One region of the Noviherbaspirillum agri genome, then DNA from elsewhere that is predicted to be linked to it. Evidence: predicted binding sites of a transcription regulator. Region 1 holds the regulator's gene; each other region holds the start of a gene.
The links. Region 1 encodes sigma-54, which starts transcription at its own class of promoters, with help from an activator protein. Its sites were predicted from a motif close to TGGCANGNAANCTGCTTT; they were not measured.

Region 1 (7,427 bases):
TATTTTTGTTGTGACTGGCAGATTTTTTGCTTTCGTAATTCGTTTATACTTCCCGCATGAGTGTAATCGATGCGAAAACCCTGTCGAAAGCTTTTGATGCAAAAACTGCACAACGCGCGCTGGAACTGGCGCGCACCACGCTGCAGATCGAAGCCGACGCTATCCTGGCCCTGAAAGACCGCCTGTCCAACAGCGCGGACGACAGTTTTATTCAAGCCGTTGCGCTGCTGATGCATGGAACCGGACGTGTTGTGGTCTCCGGCATCGGCAAGTCCGGCCATATCGCCCGCAAGATCGCCGCTACGCTGGCCTCGACCGGCACGCCGGCATTGTTCGTCCATGCCGCCGAAGCGCTCCACGGCGACCTCGGCATGATCACCGAACATGACATCGTCATCGCGATCTCCAATTCCGGCGAGGCTGCGGAATTCATCGCGATCATCCCGATCATCAAGCGAATGGGAGCCAAGCTGATTGCCATCACCGGCAACGAAAACTCTCGGCTGGCGAAGCTGGCGGATATCCACCTCAATGCCCGCGTCGACAAAGAAGCCTGCCCGCTGAACCTCGCCCCCACGGCGAGCACCACGGTGACGCTGGCACTAGGCGATGCGCTTGCCGTTGCCCTGCTCGACGCCCGCGGCTTCCGCGAAGAGGATTTCGCCCGCTCGCACCCCGGTGGCGCCCTCGGCCGTCGCCTGCTGACGCATGTCCGAGATGTCATGCGCAGTGGCGATGCCATTCCGTCAGTTGCGGCGGATACCCCGTTGCCGAGGGCCTTGCTGGAAATCACGAACAAAGGCATGGCAATGACGGCTATCGTCGACGAGGCAAACCGCGTTCTCGGCATCTTCACCGACGGCGACTTGCGTCGTCTGATCGAAGCGGCGCAGGACTTCGGCAAGCTGAAGATGGCCGACGTCATGCATGCGAACCCGCGTACGATCGGCCCGGACCAGCTGGCCGTCGAGGCCGTCGAGCTGATGGAACAATTCCGCATCAACCAACTGCTGGTCGCCGACGCCGAGGGCAAGCTCGTCGGCGCATTGCATATCCACGACCTCACGCGCGCAAAGGTGATCTGATGCAGGAGGACGCTGTCGCCCGGGCCGCGCGCATTCGGCTCATGATTTTCGACGTGGATGGCATTTTGACCGACGGCAGCCTGCATTACGGCCCGGACGGCGAAACCATCAAGACCTTCAATGTCCTCGATGGGCACGGCATCAAGCTTCTGCAGCAGTCCGGCGTGGCCACCGCCATCATCAGCGCCCGCAAATCCGAGATTGTCGCCCGTCGTGCCGCCGACCTTGGCATTCGACATGTGCAGCAAGGCGTGCATGACAAGCTGGTTGCATTCGAGCAGCTGCTTTCGCAAACCGGCATCGCTGCCAGCGCCTGCGGATTCATCGGCGACGACGTCATCGACTTGCCGATCCTGCTGCGAACCGGCTTTGCCGCGAGCGTCCCCAACGGCCATCCGGAAGTCCGGTCACGTGTGCATTACGTGACACAGGCAGCCGGCGGACGGGGCGCCGCCCGCGAATTGTGCGATTTCATCATGCGGGCGCAAGGTAATTACGAGGCGGCTCTGGCGCCGTATCTGGCATGAACGATGCGCGCACGGCAAGGCGGGTTCGCCTTGCCGCTGTATTGGTACTGATGATCGGCTTGGCGCTCGGCAGTTTCTGGCTGTACGAGGTCATGCGCCGTGCGACGGAAGATGTGCTGCCGGCAGTGGAGAGGACCGAGCCGGATTTTTACGTCGAGAAATTCAGCTACGTCAAAATATCGCAGGAAGGAAAAGCTCAGTACCATTTTTCCGGCGACAAGATGACGCACAATCCACTAGACGACTCCTACGACATCGTTCAGCCGGTGGTAAGCAATTTGAACAAGGCGAATCCGCCGATAACCCTGCGCTCGGATCGTGCAACGATCAACAGCGACAGCAGCGAGGTGCATATGTATGACAACGTGCATCTCGATCGCCCGGCAGCTCCAGATGTTGAGCCGATGCATGTTGCATCGGATTACCTGCTTTTATTGCCCGATGACGATGTTGTCAAGACGGATAAGCCTGCGGAAATCACGCTAGGCCAATCAAAACTGACCGGCACCGGCATGTATGTGAATAACGCGACGCGCGAACTACGTTTGACAAGCAATGTTCATGGCACGTATCAAGCCCCGTTGCGTTAATCCGATATAACTTGATGCATCACTTTCGAGATTGTTCATGAAACGTTTTTTCTTGTTGCTGTTGATGCTGACGGCCGTTGCCACCGGCAACGCACACGCTGAGAAAGCCGACTCCGACAAGCCAACCAATGTCGAGGCCGATCAGATGGCTTACGACGACGTAAAACAGATCAATACATTCACCGGCAATGTGGTTCTTACCCGAGGCACATTAACCATGCGAGCACACAAGATGATTGTGACGCAGGATCCGGCCGGCTATCAGTTCGCCACTCTCCTTGCACCGGCCGGCGGACTTGCGACGTTCCGCCAAAAACGCGATGCCGGCCCTAACCAATGGGTTGAGGGACACGCAGAACGTATCGAATATGATGGCAAGACGGAAATCGTGAAACTGTTTTCCAAGGCGATGATTCGTCGCCTCGAAGGCAGCAAGCCGACCGATGAAGTGGAAGGCGAATTCATTTCATATGACAGCCGCGCCGAGTTCTTCACGGTCAACAACACGGCAACCGGCGAAAGCAAGCCGGGTGGCGGTCGGATCAAGGCGACGATCCAGCCGCGCACCGAGTCAAAGGATCAATGACATGACAAGCACACTGGCCGTCAGCGGCTTGCAGAAGAGTTACGGCTCTCGTCAGGTGGTGCATGATGTATCGCTTCAGGTGGAAAGTGGCGAAGTCGTCGGCCTGCTGGGCCCCAATGGCGCCGGCAAGACAACGTCCTTTTACATGATTGTCGGCTTGGTACCGTCCGATGCAGGAGAAATCAATCTCGATGGGACGGCGATCTCGCGCCTGCCGATTCACCGGCGTGCCACGCTTGGCTTGTCCTATTTGCCGCAGGAAGCATCGGTATTCCGCAAGCTGACCGTCGAGGAAAACATCCGGGCGGTACTGGAACTGCAACGTGTCAACGGCAAGCCGCTAAACCGTGCCGAAATTGACAAGCGCCTGAACGACTTGCTGGCCGACCTGCAGATTGAGCGTTTGCGCGAGAACCAGGCCTTGTCGCTATCAGGCGGAGAACGGCGGCGCGTGGAAATTGCACGCGCGCTGGCAACCAACCCTCGGTTCGTACTGCTGGATGAACCTTTCGCCGGGGTGGACCCAATTGCTGTCATCGAGATCCAACGTATCGTACGCTTTCTGAAGGAGCGCGGGATCGGAGTGCTCATTACCGACCACAACGTGCGTGAAACACTTGGCATTTGCGACCGCGCCTATATCATCAATCAGGGCTCGGTCCTGGCCAGCGGCAGACCGGACGACATCATTGCGAACGAGTCCGTACGGCGCGTATATTTGGGTGAGCACTTCCGGATGTAAGGAAGAACCAAACAGGCATGAAACAGACACTCCAACTTCGCATCTCGCAACATCTGGCACTGACGCCCCAGTTGCAGCAGTCGATACGCCTGCTGCAACTGTCGACGCTGGAGCTGCATCAGGAGCTGGAACAAATCCTGTCCGACAATCCGCTCCTCGAGCGGGTCGATGATCCTCTTGATCATTCTGTGCGCCTGCTTGCTGATGGCGCGATCAGCCCCGGAACAACGAGCAGCGGCGATGTGCCAGTGACGGATGCCAACGGCTCGTCCGGCGCCGACGAAACAGAAGCTGCTTTTGCGGGCAACGATGCCTCCGAAGGGACATCCGCCAGTGAAAATGAATGGAGCTTTGACGATGTGGCTCGTACATCGAAAGCACCGGAAGATGATGAAGCCCGTCCGCAGCTCGAAGCACATGAAACGACGCTGCGTGAACACCTGCTGGAGCAGATGCGGGTAACCGTACGCGAGCCACGTGACCGTGGGTTGGTGGAACTGATCATAGATGCGTTGAATGACAATGGCTATCTCGAAGAGTCGCTGGAAGAAATCCATGCACGCTTGCCGGAAGAGCTGGAGGTCGAGCCGGAGGAGTTGTCGGTCGCACTGAAATTGTTGCAGAGCTTCGAGCCTGCTGGTGTGGGCGCGCGCAATGCCTCCGAATGCTTGGCAATCCAAATTAGGCGCTTCCCCAAGGTGCCACTGGTGACGCGGCGCCGCGCGCTGGACATCGTCGAGAACCATCTTGCCTTGTTTGCCCAGCGCGATTTCAACAAGCTGAAGAAAGTTCTCGACTGCGATGAGGAAGACCTGCGCGAGGCACAGCATGTGATCAAGCAGTGCAATCCACATCCAGGTGCCTTGTTCGCATCCGACACGTCGGACTATGTCGTTCCCGATGTGATCGTCAAGCGCACGAAGAACGGTTGGCAGGTGATGCTCAACCATGACGTCATGCCCCGGCTGCGTGTGAATGCCTTGTACGCGAATATCCTGAAGCAAAACAAAGGTGAGGGATCGCTTACTTCGCAGCTTCAAGAAGCGAAATGGCTCATCAAAAACATGCGCCAGCGTTTCGACACGATCCTGCGTGTGGCCCAGGCGATTGTGGATCGACAGCGCAACTTTTTCTCGCATGGCGCAGTGGCGATGCGCCCTCTTGTCTTGCGTGAAATTGCTGATACACTGGGCTTACACGAGAGCACTATTTCTCGCGTGACAACTCAGAAATACATGCTCACCCCTCACGGCATGTTCGAGTTGAAGTACTTTTTCGGCAGCCATGTGGCGACCGAAGCGGGGGGAGAAGCTTCATCAACCGCGATTCGCGCACTGATCAAACAATTGATAGGAGCAGAAGACCCAAAGAATCCATTCTCTGACAGCAAAATCGCAGACATGTTGGGAGAACAAGGCATGGTCGTCGCGCGGCGCACGGTGGCGAAGTACCGCGAAGCTCTCAAGATCCCTCCAGTCAACCTGCGAAAATCCCTGTAATTATCGTGTTGTAGTGTTGTCTTTGTTGCTGTGTTCCGGCGTAGCCTGCTACGCGGAGATGCAATCGGGCACGTTGCGAACCGCCAGCGACACTATCCATAGGAGCGCTGTATGAATCTGATAATCAGTGGACATCATCTCGAACTGACCCCTTCTATTCGCGAGTATGTGAATACGAAGCTGGAGCGAATCAGACGTCATTTCGATCATGTCATTGATGTTGCAGTCATCTTGGGTGTTGAAAAACCGTCAGAGAAGGAGAAACGACAGCGTGCCGAGGTCAACCTGCGTTTGAGAGGAAATGTGATTCATGTGGAGAGCTTTGCCGAAGACCTCTATGCTGCGATCGATCTGCTGGTCGACAAGCTGGACCGCCAGGTTCTCAAGTACAAGACCAAGGTCCAGGATCATCAGCACGAAGGCATCAAGCGCATGGTAGAGCAACCTGCGGCGACCTGAGCAAGTCGCGCGAGTGGCAATCGGCGGATAAGCAAAGGGGCATTCGATGCCAAGCCCCTCGCTTAACCTGTTGAAGGTTTTGGGATAGCCAAAGGCTGATTGAAGGGCCGCATTCGCAAGGATGCGGCCTTTTTTCATTGGTCGGGGTCGCCAAGGTGCTGCGGCGAATGCAGGGGTATAAGCGAACTGCAGGAACCTTCCGACCGGCCAAAACGATAATCTGTGCCTTGGAAATCAGCGGGGCTCGCTGAACTTTATCCGCAACAGACGCCGTGCGCCTGCTGTGAGTTCAGCGTCGACCCTTTTGAGCACCATTGGAGCCGGGCTAGGTTCAGCATCCTCTGGCGTGATTGAGTTCGACAAACAGAAAGCCCCGTAAGTCGTTGAACTTACGGGGCTATTTGCCCGGTCAATCAACCGCTTTCAACAGGTTAAGCGAGAGGCTTGATTCGATGCCCCTTTTTCTTTTTGTTGTCGCGAGCCTGACGACAAGCGCACAAGCACCAAATGCAAAATGTCAGTGCAGCGACTGCTTGCCTTTTCCATTCTCGATAAAATAGCCCGACCTTCATTGATGAAAATGCTCCGACATGACTGACCTCGTCCAACTCTCCGTCAAGAACAAAACAGGCTTTATTACCCTGGACCGCCCCAAGGCTCTGAATTCGCTTTCACTCGACATGATCCGGTCGATGACGAAAGCCTTGCTCGCCTGGCGTGCCGACGAGACCATTCACGCGGTTGTGATCAACAGCACCAGCGAAAGGGCATTCTGCGCCGGCGGCGATATCCGATTCTTCTACGAAGCCGGATCGAGCACACCGAAAGGCCGCAGCGCACTTCTCGAGGACTTTTTCACCGAGGAATATGCGCTCAACCACCTGATCCACTATTATCCTAAGCCCTATATCGCCTTCATGGATGGCATCGTGATGGGCGGCGGAATGGGCGTGGCACAAGCCGGGACAGGCAATCGCATGCGCGTCGTGACGGAACGTACCAAGATGGCCATGCCCGAAGTAAACATCGGGTTGTTCCCTGATGTCGGCGGGGGTTATTTCCTTTCCCGGGCACCCGGCCAGATTGGCGCATATCTTGGCGTAACGGGCGAAACGATCAGTGCAGCGGATGCGCTTTACGCCGGCCTGGCGGATGTGTTCGTACCCGTGGAGAAACTGCCCGCACTGCTGGAACTGTTGGTAACCCACACCGCAGGCGACATTCGCCAGGCCGTGCAGGCGTTTGCAGAACCGTTCCGGTCGCAGGCCGATCCGGCCAGGAGCATGCTGGCTACCGAACGCGACGCAATCGACAGGCATTTCGCCCATGATGATGTTCGTGCGATCTGCGCGTCGCTGGCTGGAGATGCGAGCCAGTTCGCGCAAAAGACGTTATCTGTGATGAACAAGCGATCGCCGTTGATGATGTGCGTAACCCTGGCGCAGTTGCGTCTTGGTGCCAGCATGAGCGTCGCCGATTGCCTGCGCCTGGAGCGCACGATGGTCCGGCGTAGCTTCGAGCACGGCGAGGTTCTGGAAGGTATTCGTGCGGTGGTGATCGACAAGGACAATGCCCCGAAGTGGAATCCGCAGTCGTTGAACGATGTCACGCCAGAGATGGTCAGCCAATTCTTCGCTCCCGCCTGGCCGGCTCACGCGCACCCGTTGCGTCACCTCGAATAAAAACAGAGTGCACGCTGGGCAGCAGTCGTGATGCCTGGCATACCTTTGGTTCGGCAAGAAGATTGATTAGATCTCGCCGATCATGAACAAGCGGCGATGCTCGCGCATTGCATACCGATCCGTCATGCCGGCAATATAGTCGGCGACTTTCCGGGATTGGGTGCGCTCGCGTTCGGGGCCACCGTCGCTTGCGTGTACCTGATAATCGAGCGGCAGCAAGCTCGGCTCCTGCATGAAGGCATCGAACAGCTCCCTGA
Region 2 (7,427 bases), on a different contig from region 1:
CACGCGCATCAGCTGCGTATGGCCGCCGGAGATCAGCAACGCAACGAAGGGGAATTCCGGCGGCGTGCCCGACAGCAGCGGCGACAGCAAGTGGCCTTCGAGGTGGTGCACACCGAGCACCGGCTTGTCCAGCGCAAGGCCAAGTCCGCATGCGACTGACGCGCCGACCAGCAACGCACCGGCCAGTCCGGGGCCTTGCGTGTACGCGATGGCATCGATCGCAGTGCGCGGCACGTCCGCATTCTTCAGCACCTGTTCCAGCAGCGGAATCGCGCGGCGAATGTGGTCGCGCGATGCGAGCTCCGGCACGACGCCGCCGTATTCCTCGTGCATCGCCACCTGGGAATGGAGCGCGTGCGCGAGCAGGCCGCGTTGTGTGTCGTACAACGCAATACCGGTTTCATCACAGGAGGATTCGACGCCGAGGACAAGCATAGGAGGGAAGGGGAGTTGGGCAAGCTTTTGCAAAGCCCTATTCTAAAGGAAAGCTCCGGTCAATCCTATGATTCCCGGGCGCCGATGAATGATTGCAAACGGTTCGGAAATGCCGTCCGACCGGTTGGCCGGGCTGGCGTTGCGCCGGCTCCGCAACAAGGGCTAACCAGTTTCTTGACGGAGCATTACCGCACCACGAGCAGATACAGCAACAACAGGTTCACTACGACGGAAATGATAGCGATCGCCCGCCATACGCCCGTCGGATCACGCTTTGCGAGTGGCGTGGAGCGGCGTGCGACAAGCGGTGCGCTTGCTCCACGTTCCAGCGCCAGCAGGAATTCCTCCGCCGTCTCGAAACGGTCCGCCGGATCGCGTGCGACGGCCTTCAGCAGTACATTCTCCAGCCAGAACGGGATGTCGGGCCGGTAACGGCTCGGCGGGACCGGCTCGCCAAACTTCGGCCGCTGGAAGGGTTCAATCTCGCCATACGGATAGCGGCGCGTCAGCGTGGTATACAGCGTGACACCCGCGGCATAGACGTCGGTTTGCCTTGAAGGCGGCGCATCATCGAACTGCTCCGGCGCGAGGAAGGATGGCGTGCCGGCACGCGGAGCGGCAACAATCCCATCCTGCTCCAGCCCGGACATCGCTACGCCAAGGTCGAGCAGGCGCAGTTCATCGTCGTCGCCGAGATGCACATTCGCAGGCTTGATGTCGCGATGAATGATGCTGCGCCGGTGCAGTGCGCCGATCGCGCGGACCAGCTTGCTGCCGAGCGCGACCACCTCGGGCGCGGTGAAGTGCGCGCCGGTATCGAGCCTTTGCTGCAGCGTGTGGCCGGCATGCCAGGTGGTCAGGTAGTAGAGGTAGTTCTTCTGTTCTGGCGTAATCACCTGCGGGAAGAAGCGCGCCACGACGCGTTTCGCCAGCCATTCCTCATGCGCGAAGGCGGAGCGTTCCTGCGCGTCGTCTCCGCGATCCGGATGCAGGGTTTTCAGCACCAGCTGGCGTTGCGACTTCGGATCGCTGACGCGGTACAGCAGAGTCGCCTGCGAAGCGTGGATCAGCGCATCGACGACGTAGCCGTCGATCGTCTGGCCCGGCTTGAGCCTTGGCGGCACGGGCAGCTGCAATGAGCCGGACAGCGCATCGCGCAGGTTCTCTTCCGGCAGCGCCTCCACCGTCAGCACCAGCGCGCTGCTGTTGTCGGATGAGCCGGCGGCGAGCGCCGCCTCGACCAGCGCTTCCGCTGTTGCGGTCGCCTCCGCCTGCCCGAGCGCGAGCTGCGACAGTTCCAGCGTAATGTCGAACTCGGTGATGCTCGCCCACACGCCGTCGGAAGCGAGCAGGAAGACGTCCCGCTCGTGCAGCTCTCCCATGCCGTGATCGACCGCAAGCCGCGAATCGAGTCCGACAGCACGCGTGAGCACGTGCTGCATTTCCGGCCGGTCCCAAACATGGTCAGTCGTGAGGCGCGTCAATACCCCGGCACGCAGCAGGTACAGCCGGGTGTCGCCCACATGCGAAAAATAGTAGAAGCCGCCGCGCAGTACCACGGCGGTCAGCGTGGTCGCCATGCCGGCGAGCTCGCTTCGCACCGATCCCTGTTGCTGCACCCAGCTGTTGATCGCCCTGAGCACGCGGTCGAGCGATTGCGTGACAGGCCAGGTGTCCGGCGTGGCGTAGTAGTCAGTGAGCAGCCCGCGCACCGTGTATTCCGACGCCTCCCGGCCGCCTTCATTGCCAGACACACCGTCGGCAATCGCCGCAATCAATCCCTTGCTGGACAGGTCCGGCTCATTGGGCGTGACCATGCCGACGAAATCTTCATTACGCTCGCGCGGGCCGGTACGGGTTGCGTGGCCGATGCTGACGGACAGGGACATGTTTCATTCCGCCATGGACGGCGGTGGAAAGCAAAATTGAACGAAAGCGCGGCGACCGCGAGATCGCCGCGCACTAGAAAGACGCCAGATGACGATATCAGATCTTTGCGGTCGTCATGGCAGCACTTCCCCAGGTCGTGCGCCACCGGCCTTTGACCACTGACAGGCCGACGAGCGCGGCAACCGCCAGCGCCGAGAACAGCGTCAGGCCAAGCTGGTAGCTGCCGGTTGCCTGCTTGGAATAACCCAGGCTCGACGCGAGATAAAAACCGCCGACACCGCCGGCCATGCCGACCAAGCCTGTCATCACGCCGATCTCCTTGCGGAAGCGCTGCGGCACCAGCTGGAAGACCGCACCGTTACCGGTGCCCAGTGCCAGCATCGCGGCAACGAATACTGTCAGCGCCAACGCCGCCGATTGCAGGCCGAAGCTGGCGATGAACAGGAAGGTGCCCGCCAGCAGATACATCAAGGACAGGGTGCGGATGCCGCCGATGCGGTCCGCGATCACGCCGCCGAGCGGGCGCACCAGCGAGCCGGCAAACACGCAGGCTGCAGTGAAATAGCCTGCGGTGACAGGCGACAGCCCGTACTGGCTGTTGAAGTAGATCGCCAGCGACGAGGCCAGTCCGGAGAAACCGCCGAAGGTCACGCTATAGAAGAACATGAACCACCACGCGTCCTTGTCTTTCAATACATGCAGGTATTCGATCATCGCCTTTGGCGGTGGCGCACTCGGCGAATCTTTTGCAAAGACCATGTACACGATGAATGCGACGGCGAGCGGTATCAGGCACCAGCCGAATACGTTCTGCCAGCCGAACGCGACGGCGAGCGACGGCGCAAACAGTGCTGCGAACGCCGTGCCGGAGTTGCCGGCGCCCGCAATGCCCAGCGCCGTGCCCTGGTGCTCCGGCGGATACCAGCGCGATGCGAGCGGCAGCGCCACCGCGAATGCGGCACCGGCCACGCCGAGCAGCACACCAAGCACAAGCATGTCCTCATAGGAATCCAGCTTCCCGAGCCAGGCCCATCCCAATGCGGCGATCACGATCACCTGGCCGATGGCGCCGGCCTTCTTCGGCTTCAGGTGATCGACCAGTACGCCCATCACGATGCGCAGCAGTGCACCGGCGAGTAATGGCGTTGCCACCATCAGCCCCTTCTGTGCGGGCGTAAGGGCGAGATCCGTGGAGATCTGGATCGCAAGCGGCCCGAGCAGCACCCAGACCATGAAGCTCAGGTCGAAGTAAAAGAATGAAGCAAGCAATGTCGGCGTGTGGCCCGCCTTCCAGAATGACGATGATTTCATGATTCTCCTTTGCACGAGAGTGGTGTCCCGGCTGCGCATTGCAAGCGCCATGCCATTCGCCCCCACGCCGCATATTTGCGGTCCATGCACCATGGATATGTGGGGCGTGCACGTTAGATGCACGCTGTTTGTACCTGCATGCACATTAACGAGGCGAGCATTCGGAAACTGTACGTTGCTGGTGCGCCCGTATAAGTGCGGGACTGCTTCGATGTTGTGCGGGGCATGCATTGCGCTGTGCGTTCGCACCTCTACGGTGCGACAACGTCTTCATCGCGGTGCGTTCTTGCGGAACGTATCGCTGGCACCTGTCTTGCTAATACGTTTTCGGAAACGTTTATCAAGCGGCTTCAATGGCGAGGCCCGGCAAAGAAGGAGCTTTAATGAAGAAGCTGAAGTTGGTCATGGTCGGTAACGGCATGGCGGGTGTGCGCACCCTGGAGGAGTTGCTCAAGATTGCACCGGATATCTATGACATCACGGTGTTCGGCGCAGAGCCGTACGCAAACTACAACCGCATCCTGTTGTCGCCGGTGCTGGCCGGCGAGCAAACTATCAAGGACATCATGCTCAATGATGTCGACTGGTATGCGCAAAACAACATCACCCTTCATCTCGGCAAGAAGATCGTCAGGATCGACCGCATCAAGCGCCAGGTGATTGCCGAGGACGGCACGGTTGCAGAGTACGACCGCCTGCTGCTGGCGACCGGCTCCAATCCTTTCATGCTGCCGGTGCCCGGCAAGGACCTGAAGGGCGTGATCTCCTACCGCGACATCCAGGACACCAATGCGATGATCGAGGCGGCCGGCAAGCACAAGCATGCCATCGTCATCGGCGGTGGCCTGCTCGGACTGGAAGCGGCCAACGGCCTCAAGCTGCGCGGCATGGACGTGACTGTCGTGCACCTGCCGACCTGGCTGATGGAGCGCCAGCTCGATCCGACTGCGGGCAAGATGCTGCAGAAGTCGCTGGAAGACCGCGGCCTGAAATTCCTGCTCGACAAGAACACCAAGGAAATCGTCGGTGACGAGGAAGGACATGTGAAGGCAATCCGATTCACGGATGGTCTCGAAGTACCCGCAGAGCTCGTCGTGATGGCCGTCGGCATCCGTCCCAACACCACACTCGCCGAATCGGCTGGCCTGTATTGCAACCGTGGCATCGTGGTCAACGACACGATGCAGACCTACGACCCGCGCATCTATGCCGTCGGCGAATGCGTGAACCATCGCGGTACCGCCTATGGACTTGTCGCTCCCTTGTTTGAAATGGCGCGCGTCTGTGCGAACCATCTCGCCAACTTCGGCATCGGCCGCTACCAGGGATCGGTCACGTCGACCAAGCTGAAGGTTACCGGCATCGACCTGTTTTCCGCCGGCGAATTCATGGGCGGCGAGGGCACGGAGGAAATCGTGCTGTCTGACCCGATCGGCGGCGTGTACAAGAAACTGGTAATCAAGGGCGACAAGCTGGTCGGCGCCTGCCTGTACGGCGATACGGTGGACGGCAGCTGGTATTTCAACCTGCTGCGCGAGGCGCGCGACATCGGCGATATCCGCGACACGCTGATGTTTGGCGAGTCGAACACTGGGCGGCCGGGTGATGCGGGCCATGCGGGTGTCAACAAGGCGGCTTCGATGGCGGACAACGCCGAGGTCTGCGGCTGCAATGGCGTGTGCAAGGGCACTATCGTCAAGGCGATCAAGGAGAAGGGCCTGTTCACGCTGGAGGATGTGCGCAAGCACACCAAGGCATCGGCATCCTGTGGCTCCTGCACAGGGCTGGTGGAGCAGATCATTTCCGCCACCGTCGGCGGCGACTATTCATCGTCTGCAAAGGTCAAGCCAATGTGCGGCTGCACCGACCGCACGCACCAGGAAGTGCGTGACGCGATCAAGGTCAACAAGCTGCTGACGATCGCCGACACGATGCAGTTCATGGAATGGCGCACGCCCAACGGCTGCTCATCCTGCCGGCCGGCGATCAACTATTACCTGCTTTCCACCTGGCCGCATGAAGCGAAGGACGATCCGCAATCGCGTTTCATCAACGAGCGAGCACATGCCAACATCCAGAAGGACGGCACCTACTCGGTGATACCGCGCATGTGGGGCGGCGAGACCAACGCGTCCGAGCTGCGCCGCATTGCCGACGTCGTCGACAAGTACAAGATCCCGACGGTGAAGGTGACCGGCGGCCAGCGCATCGACCTGCTCGGCGTGAAAAAGGAAGACCTGCCCGGTGTGTGGGCTGATCTCGACATGCCCTGCGGCCATGCGTATGCGAAGGCGTTGCGTACGGTGAAGACCTGCGTCGGTTCCGAATGGTGCCGTTTCGGCACGCAGGATTCGACCCGCATGGGGCAGGAGCTGGAGCGCGGCCTGTGGCGCATGTACGCGCCGCACAAGGTGAAGATTGCCGTGTCCGGCTGCCCGCGCAACTGCGCCGAATCCGGCATCAAGGATGTCGGCGTGATTGGTGTGGATTCCGGTTGGGAAATCTATGTCGGCGGCAACGGTGGCATCAAGACCGAAGTCGCGCATTTCTTCACCAAGGTGAAAACGCATGAAGAAGTGCTCGAGTACTCGGGCGCATTCCTGCAGCTGTACAGGGAAGAAGGCTGGTACCTGGAGCGCACGGTGCACTACATTGCGCGCGTCGGCCTCGACTATGTGAAGAAGAAAGTGCTGGACGACGCAGAAAACCGCAAGGCGCTGTATGAGCGCCTGCTGTTTGCGCTCGATGGCGAGCCGGACCCGTGGCACGAGAAGGAAAAGGCCTTGGTCGATACGCGCCAGTTCGAGCCGATTACGGCGTAATAGGTGCAGGCAGGTAGGGTGCGCTTCGCGCACCGCCACTGCCAGCACAAGAACCGGTGCGCAGAGCGCACCCTACATGCGGCTGCTTGATTGGGCTCCTTCCCCCTTGCAGGGGGAAGGTTGGGATGGGGGTAGTGTGGTTGCGATATCGTCAGCGATGATTCGACCTCACTACCCCCACCCTAGCCCTCCCCCTGCATGGGGGAGGGAACTCTACTGTGCCACTTTGATGCAAGCCAGCCATAGGACAGTTAGGTGTATCCAACGTATTTGCTACATCGGCCAAACACAAGATAGGGAAATGCAATGTCTCGACAATGGAAAGAAATCTGCAAGGTCCACGATATCCCGGCACTCGGCGCACGCGTCGTTAAGCGCGCTGCCAATGCCTGCGGCGACGTCGCCGTATTCCGCAACAGCGAGGACAAGGTGTTCGCGCTGCTCGATCGCTGCCCGCACAAGGGCGGCCCGCTGTCACAGGGGATTGTCTTCGGCGAGCGCGTTGCCTGCCCGTTGCATAACTGGAACATCGAGCTTGATTCCGGATGTGCAACCGCACCGGACGAGGGCTGCACGCAGAAGTTCAGCGTGAAGGTGGAAGACGGCCTGGTGTTCCTCGATGTGGAGGAGCTGAACACGCTCGCAATCGAGGCCAAGGCTGCATGACTGTTTTGCGCGAATCCAGGGCGACCTGCTGCTACTGCGGGGTCGGTTGCGGCGTCATCGTGCAGAGCGACGGTGAAAAGATCATCGGCGTGCGCGGTGATCCCGACCATCCTGCCAACTTCGGCCGCCTCTGCACCAAGGGCAGCACGCTGCACCTGACCGCCAACCCGGTACTGCAACAGCAGGCACGCGCGCTTTATCCGGAATTGCGGACGACGCGTGGCGCTGAACGCGAACGTGCGACATGGGATGCCACGCTGGATTTTATGGTCGACAAGTTCGCCGCCACGATCCGCGAGCACG
Region 3 (7,427 bases), on a different contig from region 1:
ATAAATGCCATAACCGGCGAGCCCGGCGAGCGCCAGCGGCAATGTCGCGAGCCCCTGGACTGTCGACCATGTCGACGAACCGATGCGGGGATGCTGCTTGAGGTGCCGCGCGTTCATGATCGGATACCAGGTCCAGGCCGCCAGCGCGCCGAGTGTGATGAAGCACCCCAGCGCGTAATCCGAAATGCTGCGCTTGCCGTCCAGACGAGCCAGTTCGCCCGCATTCACGAGAAGCAAGCCGGTCAGGATGATCAGCAGTGACGGGGCAAGGCGCTTCCACGCTACGGCTTCGGACGGGTGGCCGGGTGACCAGTTCGAGAAAACGGAAATAATCACCGGCAAGGTGCCGATCAGCATAGCCGGGAGCGGAGCATCGGCGAGCTGGATACCTGTTGCAAGCGCGGCGTAATACAGAATATTGCCGACCAGGGACAGTTTCAGCGCAGCGACCCAGTCCGCCCGCGTCAGCGCAGCGATGCGCCGACGGTCAAGAAAGGCCGGGACGAGCGCGATCAGGCCGAAGCCGATATAACGGCCGAACGACAGCACCAGGCCCGGATAGTCGGGAAGCATCAGGGGCGCAACAAACACCAGTCCCCACATCAATCCGGCGCCGAGCGCGCACAGAAAACCGGTCAACATAACAACTGGACTCGCAAGAGGAATCGCACAATGGCAATGCGAACCGATTATCCGCGCTTGCCGCTGTCCGGTCTTGTACCGATTTGCTGTTGGTATTGCGCCGGCGTCACGCCATAGGCGCGCTTGAACCATCGGTTCAGATGGCTTTGGTCCGTGAGGCCGGCTGCTGCGGCCGCATCGGACGGCGCGGCGCGTTGCGCGAGTAACGCCTTCGCACGTGCGGCGCGGCGGGCCTGCAGAAACTGGTGCGGCGTGGCGTGGAATGTTGCAGAAAACGTGCGCACGAAGTGGAATACGGACAGGCCCGCTTCTGCGGCCAGGATCTCGATGTTAAGCGGTTGGTCCAGGTTGGCCTCGATGCAGTCGAGCACGCGCTGCATCGAGGCCATGCGGCGCGCATCGCGGATCGGCGCCGGGCGCTGCGCATTGCTGCCGTAGCGCGCGACGATGGTATCGACCAGGTGCGTGAACCCCGACAGGAAACCGATATCGTCCGGCGCATGCCACATGGCACGGAAGGTCTGCCGGAATGCGTTGGCGAGCTTCGGGTCATGCACGGTCGCCTCGGCAAAGAACGCTTCGCTGCCTGTCAGCTCGTGCAAGGTGTCCGGTTCGATGTAGAGCATCTGGTAAGTCCAGCCGGTGTCGACTTCCGCCTGCCCGGTGTGCAGCTCGTCCGGATTCAGCAATACCAGCGTTCCGGCAGAAGCCAGGTGTTCTGTACCCTGGTAGCGAAAGCGCTCCACCCCGGCTTCGATTGCGCCCAGCGAGTACCCGTCGTGCACATGCGGCGCAAAGGCATGATCGACCAGTCGCGCCGAATACAGCTCCACGCCCGGCAGGTGCGGCGTGGCTTTGAAAGTCACGAATTCGGAAGGATGGTGGAACATGGGTGCGGTCACGACATCGGCAACCGGCAATCATAAAGCCATCCCGGAATCCGTGTCGCGGCGATTCAGGAATCGGGCAGCACGCCTGATCCGGTCCGTTGAGGGCGCAACGCCGAAAACAATGCCAGGAGCAAGCGTACCGGCCGGGAAGCGGTTTCATGCGTGGCGTCGACACAGGCGATTTCTGCCCTGGTTCGTGCATGGATTGTGATCCAGCCACTGTCTGCAAGTACGTGTGCCTGTCCTTCCTGCAACACGATGGCATGCCGGGCAATCTGTTCGCCAATGGATGTCGCCGGGGAGTGTATCAAGGCATCGCCCTGCAGTGCGACAACGATCATGCCGCGGCTGGCATGCAGATGAAGTTGTTGTCCCGGATGCAGCACTGACCTGCTTGGGTACTTTTCTTCCATGCTCCCTCTCCCGTCTTGATGAATGAAGATGTCTTCATGGTAGGAGTCAGGCAGATGGCAAAACAGACACAAGACACCTCAACCGGGGCCGGAACAGGATGGGAATGCACCATCTGTTATGGTTTGATTTTTTGATATCTATATCTGTTCGGTGCACAGTGAATAAGGGAACATGCGTCATGGACACGCAACCTCTTTATCGCCAAGTGGCGGATCACTATCTGTCAGCGATCCGGCTCGGCATGCTGCCGCAGGGCGAGCGCATGCCCTCTGTGCGCGCAATGATGCGTTTGCATGATGTCAGCCTGTCGACGGCGTTGCAGGCATGCCGCCAGCTGGAAAGCGAAGGATGGCTCGAGGCGCGCCCGCGCTCCGGCTATTTCGTGCGCCATCCCAAGCGGCTCGACATCCTGCCGGTGGAGGAGCCGAACCTGGCATTGCGCCCGGATCCCGCCCGGTATGTCGGCATTCATGCCCGCGTCTCCGAGTTCATTGCGCAGGGTCGCAGGCATCCGGTGCAATTCAACCTGTCCGGTGCGCGTGCCGCACCCGACCTGTATCCGTCCGAACAGCTCAGGAATGCTGCCATCCGTGCGCTACGGCGCAAGCCGGATCTGCTCGTGAGCGCCGGCGCGCCCGGCGGCAACGCCACTTTTCGTTCCGTCCTCAGCCGCCGCGCAATGGCAAGCGGATTGGTCGTGTCTCCCGATGACGTCACGATCACGCATGGCTGCATCGAAGCCTTGAACCTAGCCTTGCGTGCCGTTGCCGCGCCAGGCGATACGATTGCCGTCGAGTCGCCAACCTTTTACGGACTGCTGCAGATCCTGGAAAGCCTCGGCCTGCGTGCGCTGGAAATTCCCACGTCATCGGGAACCGGCATATCGGTCGATGCGCTCGAACTGGCACTGCAGGCCTATGCCAATATCAAGGCAGTGGTCGTCGTGCCGCACCTGCAAAACCCGCTGGGCAGCATCATGCCCGATGCGCACAAACAGCGGCTGGTGCAATTGTGCGAACGGCATGGCATTGCGCTGATCGAGGACGACACCTACAGCGAACTGGCTGACGGCGCGGCACCGCTTACTGCACTCAAGGCATGGGACCGCAGCGGCAACGTCATTTATTGCGCATCGCTGCACAAAATCCTCGCGCCCGGCATGCGCCTTGGCTGGATGTCCGCCGGACGCTGGCATGTACGCGTGGAGATGCTCAAGTACGCGCAAACCCGTGACAACGAAGAATGGCCGCAGATCGCAGCGGCGGAATACATGGCTTCTCCTGACTATGAACGCCATCTGCGTCGGTTGCGGTCAGCCCTGCGCGTCCAACGTGAACGCATGGCGGAGGCGATTGCCACGTACTTTCCGTTGGGGACGCGCCTCAGCATTCCGGCGGGAGGCTTGACGCTATGGATCGAGTTGCCGGAAAAGCTGCCGGCAACACAGGTGTTTGATGCGGCGATACGGGAAGGCATCCTGATTGCGCCCGGCGCGATGTTTTCCAACTCGAGCCGCTTTGACCATTTCATGCGCGTCAGCTGCGGCTGGCACTATACCGACGCGCTGGATGACGCGGTGCGCAGGCTTGGCCTGATTGCCAGTGAACTGTCGCGCGGGGTGATCGAGGCAGCATAACAGGCTTTAGTGTTCCCGCAGCGCCCTTCGATACTGGATTGCTTCGGCAACATGTGGCTGCGCGATGCTCGGCGCATCGGCGAGATCGGCGATGGTGCGTGCGACCTTCAATACACGATGGTAGGCACGTGCTGACCAGTTCAGGCGCGTCATTGCCGTACGCAGCAATTGTTCCGCTTGCTCATCCGGCTTGCAATGTATGTCGATTTCCGTGGTCGACAGTGCATGGTTACCCTTGCCTTGCCGCTTGTGCTGCCGATCAAATGCCCGCTCCACGCGTGCGGCAATCGCGCTGGACGGCTCGCCATTAGCCTGTTTCAGCAATTCTTCCTGGGGAAGTGCGCCGACCTGGATCTGCATGTCGATACGGTCGAGCAGCGGCCCGGAGATCTTGTCCTGATAGCGCGCGACGATGTCCGGCGTACAGCGGCATTTGTTGGCACTGTGGCCCAGATATCCGCAAGGACACGGGTTCATCGCGGCAATGAGCTGAAAGCGTGCAGGGAAGTCGGCCTGCCGGGCAGCACGCGAAATCGTAATATGTCCCGACTCCAGCGGTTCGCGCAACACTTCAAGCACTTTTCGGTCGAATTCCGGAAGTTCGTCGAGGAACAGGACACCACGATGGGCGAGTGAAATCTCTCCCGGGCGGGGTGTGCCGCCGCCACCCACCAGTGCCACACCGGAGGCGGTGTGATGCGGTGCGCGATATGGGCGCGCCTTCCAGCGCGAGATGGAGAAGCCCCCGTTCAAGGACTGCACTGCCGCCGACTCCAGTGCTTCCTCGTCGGTCATCGGTGGCAGGATGCCGGGAAAGCGCGCTGCCAGCATCGATTTTCCGGTGCCGGGCGGCCCGACCATCACCACACTGTGCCCGCCTGCTGCTGCGACCTCCAATGCGCGCTTTGCTTGCGCCTGGCCTTTGACGTCTGAAAAATCCGGATACACGGGGCGCGCTGCGTCGGCTTGCGCACGATGGCGCGCGAGACGTGCGTCGCTGTCGGTCGCCGCGAAGTGCGCACAAACCTGCAGCAGCGAATCGGCGGGAAAAATTGCGGCATCGCGGACGAGTGCCGCCTCATCTGCGTTGGCACGCGGCAGGATGAATGCGCGCTGCTTGCCGGAAGCGTCCGCGGCACGGTGCATCGCGTAAGTCATCGCCAGCGCACCGCGAATCGGGCGCAGTTCGCCCGACAGGGACAGCTCGCCCGCGAACTCGTAGCGGTCGAGATCGTCCGCCGGCATCTGCCCGGAGGCAGCGAGGATGCCGAGCGCAATCGGCAAGTCAAAACGCCCGGACTCCTTCGGCAGGTCGGCGGGCGCGAGGTTGACGGTGATGCGGCGGGCGGGAAATTCGAATCGTGCGTTCTGCAACGCGGCGCGTACACGGTCCTTCGATTCCTTCACCTCGGTTTCCGGCAAACCAACGATGGTGAAGGAAGGCAGACCGTTTGCGAGATGCACTTCGACGGTCACTTCGGGCGCATGCATGCCGGCCAGCGCCCGACTCTTCAGGACCGCAAGACTCATCGATCAGGGTTTGCGCAGTTGCGCTTCGAGTTCGGCGACGCGGGCTTCGAGTGCTTCCAGCTTGGCGCGGGTCTTGGCCAGCACCTGTGCCTGTACGTCGAATTCTTCGCGGGTAACGAGATCAAGGCGGGAGAAGCCTTGCGTCAGCATAGCCTTGACGTTCTTCTCCATGTCTTTGGCGGGGGAGTTTTCAAGTGCCTGGCTGATCTTTGCCTGCAGGTCGTTAAAGAAGTTGTTGCGATCCATGATAGTCCTGAGTGAACGGCGCACATTGATGGTGCGAGCAGCACGCATGCGCCTCAGTGTGGTGCGTGCCTTGCGCTACATCACCGGAAACGGGCGCAAGGAATGTGCGCGTCTTGCCGAAATGGCAAAAATGATAACGCAAACGCACCGAAAAAAGGTGGCATGAGTCCTGCTAAACAGTTGGAAAAATGCAATTCGCCGCATTTTTTCAACCCAACACCATAAAAGGGAACGCCATGAAAAAAATGATTCTTGCTGCTGCCGTGTTCGCTGCCTTTTCATCGTCTGCTTTCGCACAGCAAGCGGCTGCGTCCGATCATACCTTTACCGGCAACCTGACGCTAGCGAGCGACTACCGCTTCCGCGGTATTTCCCAGACTTTCCGCAAGCCGACCATACAAGGCGGTTTCGACTATGCGCACAGCAGCGGTTTTTATGTCGGCAACTGGAACTCCAACGTCAGCGGCAACCAGTATCCGGATGGCGCCAGCCTCGAAATGGATTTTTACGGTGGCTACAAGTTTGAGCCGGCGCCGAGGCTGACGGCCGATGTCGGTCTGCTTAAGTACTACTACCCGGGAGCACGCATTGCCGGTGTGAAGCCGGATGCGCTTGAACTGTACGTGGGCGCAACCTACAAGTGGTTTTCAGCGAAGTACAGCCATGCGATCAGCGACGACTATTTCGGTTTCGAGAATGCGGACGGCTCCTATTACCTCGACCTGAATGCGAACTTCGAGGTCGCCGACAAGACCGTGCTGGGTTTTCATGCCGGCCGCCAGAAGTTCAAGAACTACGGCGACTACAGCTACACCGACTACAAGGTCAGCCTGTCGCGTGACTTCGGCTTTGCCACGCTGGGCGTGGCGCTCGTGGGCTCCAATGCGGACGAGGCGAGCTACACCTATACCAACACCAGCGGCAGCAAGTCCAAGGATGTCAGCAAGACAGCGGCGGTGCTCTCTCTATCCAAAACGTTCTGATCCATAAGAGGTTCGCAATGAAACTGGTTACTGCAATCATCAAGCCATTCAAGTTGGACGAAGTGCGCGAAGCGCTGTCGGAGATCGACGTGCAGGGCATTACCGTCACCGAGGTCAAGGGCTTTGGCCGCCAGAAGGGCCACACCGAGCTGTATCGCGGTGCCGAGTATGTGGTCGATTTCCTGCCCAAGACAAAGATCGAGGCCGCCGTGGACGACGCGATCGTCGAGCGCGTGATCGAGGCGATCGAGGGCGCGGCCCGCACCGGCAAGATCGGCGACGGCAAGATTTTCGTGTACGACCTGCAGCAGGTCATCCGCATCCGTACCGGCGAAACAGGCAAAGACGCACTCTGAGGAGACTTCCATGAAAAAACCATTTTCCCGCTTCCTGACGGCTGCGGCATTCATCTGCTCGGTCGGATTCCTGCAGCCGGTGCTTGCCGAAGATGCGCCGGTTGCTACCGTTACTGCCCAGGCTGAATCTGCGGCTCCCGCTGCGGAGGCTCCTCCGGCCGCGCCGACTGCGGTATCGGCCCCTGAAGCTGCCCCCGAGCCGGCGGCAGAGCCCAAGCTCGACAGCGGCGACACCGCCTGGATGCTGACCTCCACCATGCTGGTCATCCTGATGACCATTCCAGGGCTTGCGCTCTTCTATGGCGGCCTGGCGCGTTCGAAGAACATGCTGTCCGTGCTGATGCAGGTGTTCGTCATCTTCGCGCTCATCACGATCCTGTGGGCGATCTACGGCTATTCGCTGACGTTCTCCGGCGAAGGCAGCTTCTTCGGCGGTTTTGACAAGCTGTTCCTGAAGGGGATTGCTGCCGATACGATGTCGGGGGCGCTGCCTACGATCCCTGAGTTTGTGTTCGTGGCCTTCCAGTCGACCTTTGCTGCCATCACCTGCGCACTGATCGTCGGCTCCTTTGCCGAACGCATCCGGTTCTCGGCGGTGCTGCTGTTCTCCGTGGTCTGGTTCACCTTCAGCTACGTCCCGATGGCGCATATGGTGTGGGGCGGCGGACTGCTGGGCAAGGATGGCGCGCTCGACTTCGCCGGCGGAACCGTGGTGCACATCAATGCCGGT

Region 2: the regulator sigma-54 is predicted to act here: its motif matches at 3,674-3,691, upstream of ACYVIA_RS13680 (nitrate/nitrite transporter).
Region 3: the regulator sigma-54 is predicted to act here: its motif matches at 5,517-5,534, upstream of ACYVIA_RS05910 (TorF family putative porin).

The regions. Positions count from the first base shown of each region.
Region 1 covers NZ_BAAGWA010000005.1:234,377-241,803, reverse strand. Annotated here, with positions in the region: gene ACYVIA_RS11750 (KpsF/GutQ family sugar-phosphate isomerase) at 57-1,085, shown strand; gene ACYVIA_RS11745 (KdsC family phosphatase) at 1,085-1,612, shown strand; gene lptC (LPS export ABC transporter periplasmic protein LptC) at 1,609-2,202, shown strand; gene lptA (lipopolysaccharide transport periplasmic protein LptA) at 2,240-2,788, shown strand; gene lptB (LPS export ABC transporter ATP-binding protein) at 2,790-3,530, shown strand; gene ACYVIA_RS11725 (RNA polymerase factor sigma-54) at 3,548-5,029, shown strand; gene hpf (ribosome hibernation-promoting factor, HPF/YfiA family) at 5,141-5,488, shown strand; gene ACYVIA_RS11715 (enoyl-CoA hydratase/isomerase family protein) at 6,079-7,170, shown strand; gene ACYVIA_RS11710 (deoxyguanosinetriphosphate triphosphohydrolase) at 7,237-7,427, opposite strand, start outside.
Region 2 covers NZ_BAAGWA010000007.1:40,166-47,592, reverse strand. Annotated here, with positions in the region: gene tsaD (tRNA (adenosine(37)-N6)-threonylcarbamoyltransferase complex transferase subunit TsaD) at 1-435, opposite strand, end outside; gene ACYVIA_RS13685 (protein kinase domain-containing protein) at 621-2,324, opposite strand; gene ACYVIA_RS13680 (nitrate/nitrite transporter) at 2,422-3,636, opposite strand; gene nirB (nitrite reductase large subunit NirB) at 4,020-6,458, shown strand; gene nirD (nitrite reductase small subunit NirD) at 6,765-7,124, shown strand; gene ACYVIA_RS13665 (nitrate reductase) at 7,121-7,427, shown strand, end outside.
Region 3 covers NZ_BAAGWA010000003.1:69,231-76,657, reverse strand. Annotated here, with positions in the region: gene ACYVIA_RS05940 (DMT family transporter) at 1-642, opposite strand, end outside; gene ACYVIA_RS05935 (AraC family transcriptional regulator) at 690-1,544, opposite strand; gene ACYVIA_RS05930 (hypothetical protein) at 1,598-1,945, opposite strand; gene ACYVIA_RS05925 (aminotransferase-like domain-containing protein) at 2,125-3,582, shown strand; gene ACYVIA_RS05920 (YifB family Mg chelatase-like AAA ATPase) at 3,589-5,112, opposite strand; gene ACYVIA_RS05915 (accessory factor UbiK family protein) at 5,116-5,358, opposite strand; gene ACYVIA_RS05910 (TorF family putative porin) at 5,595-6,341, shown strand; gene ACYVIA_RS05905 (P-II family nitrogen regulator) at 6,359-6,697, shown strand; gene amt (ammonium transporter) at 6,708-7,427, shown strand, end outside.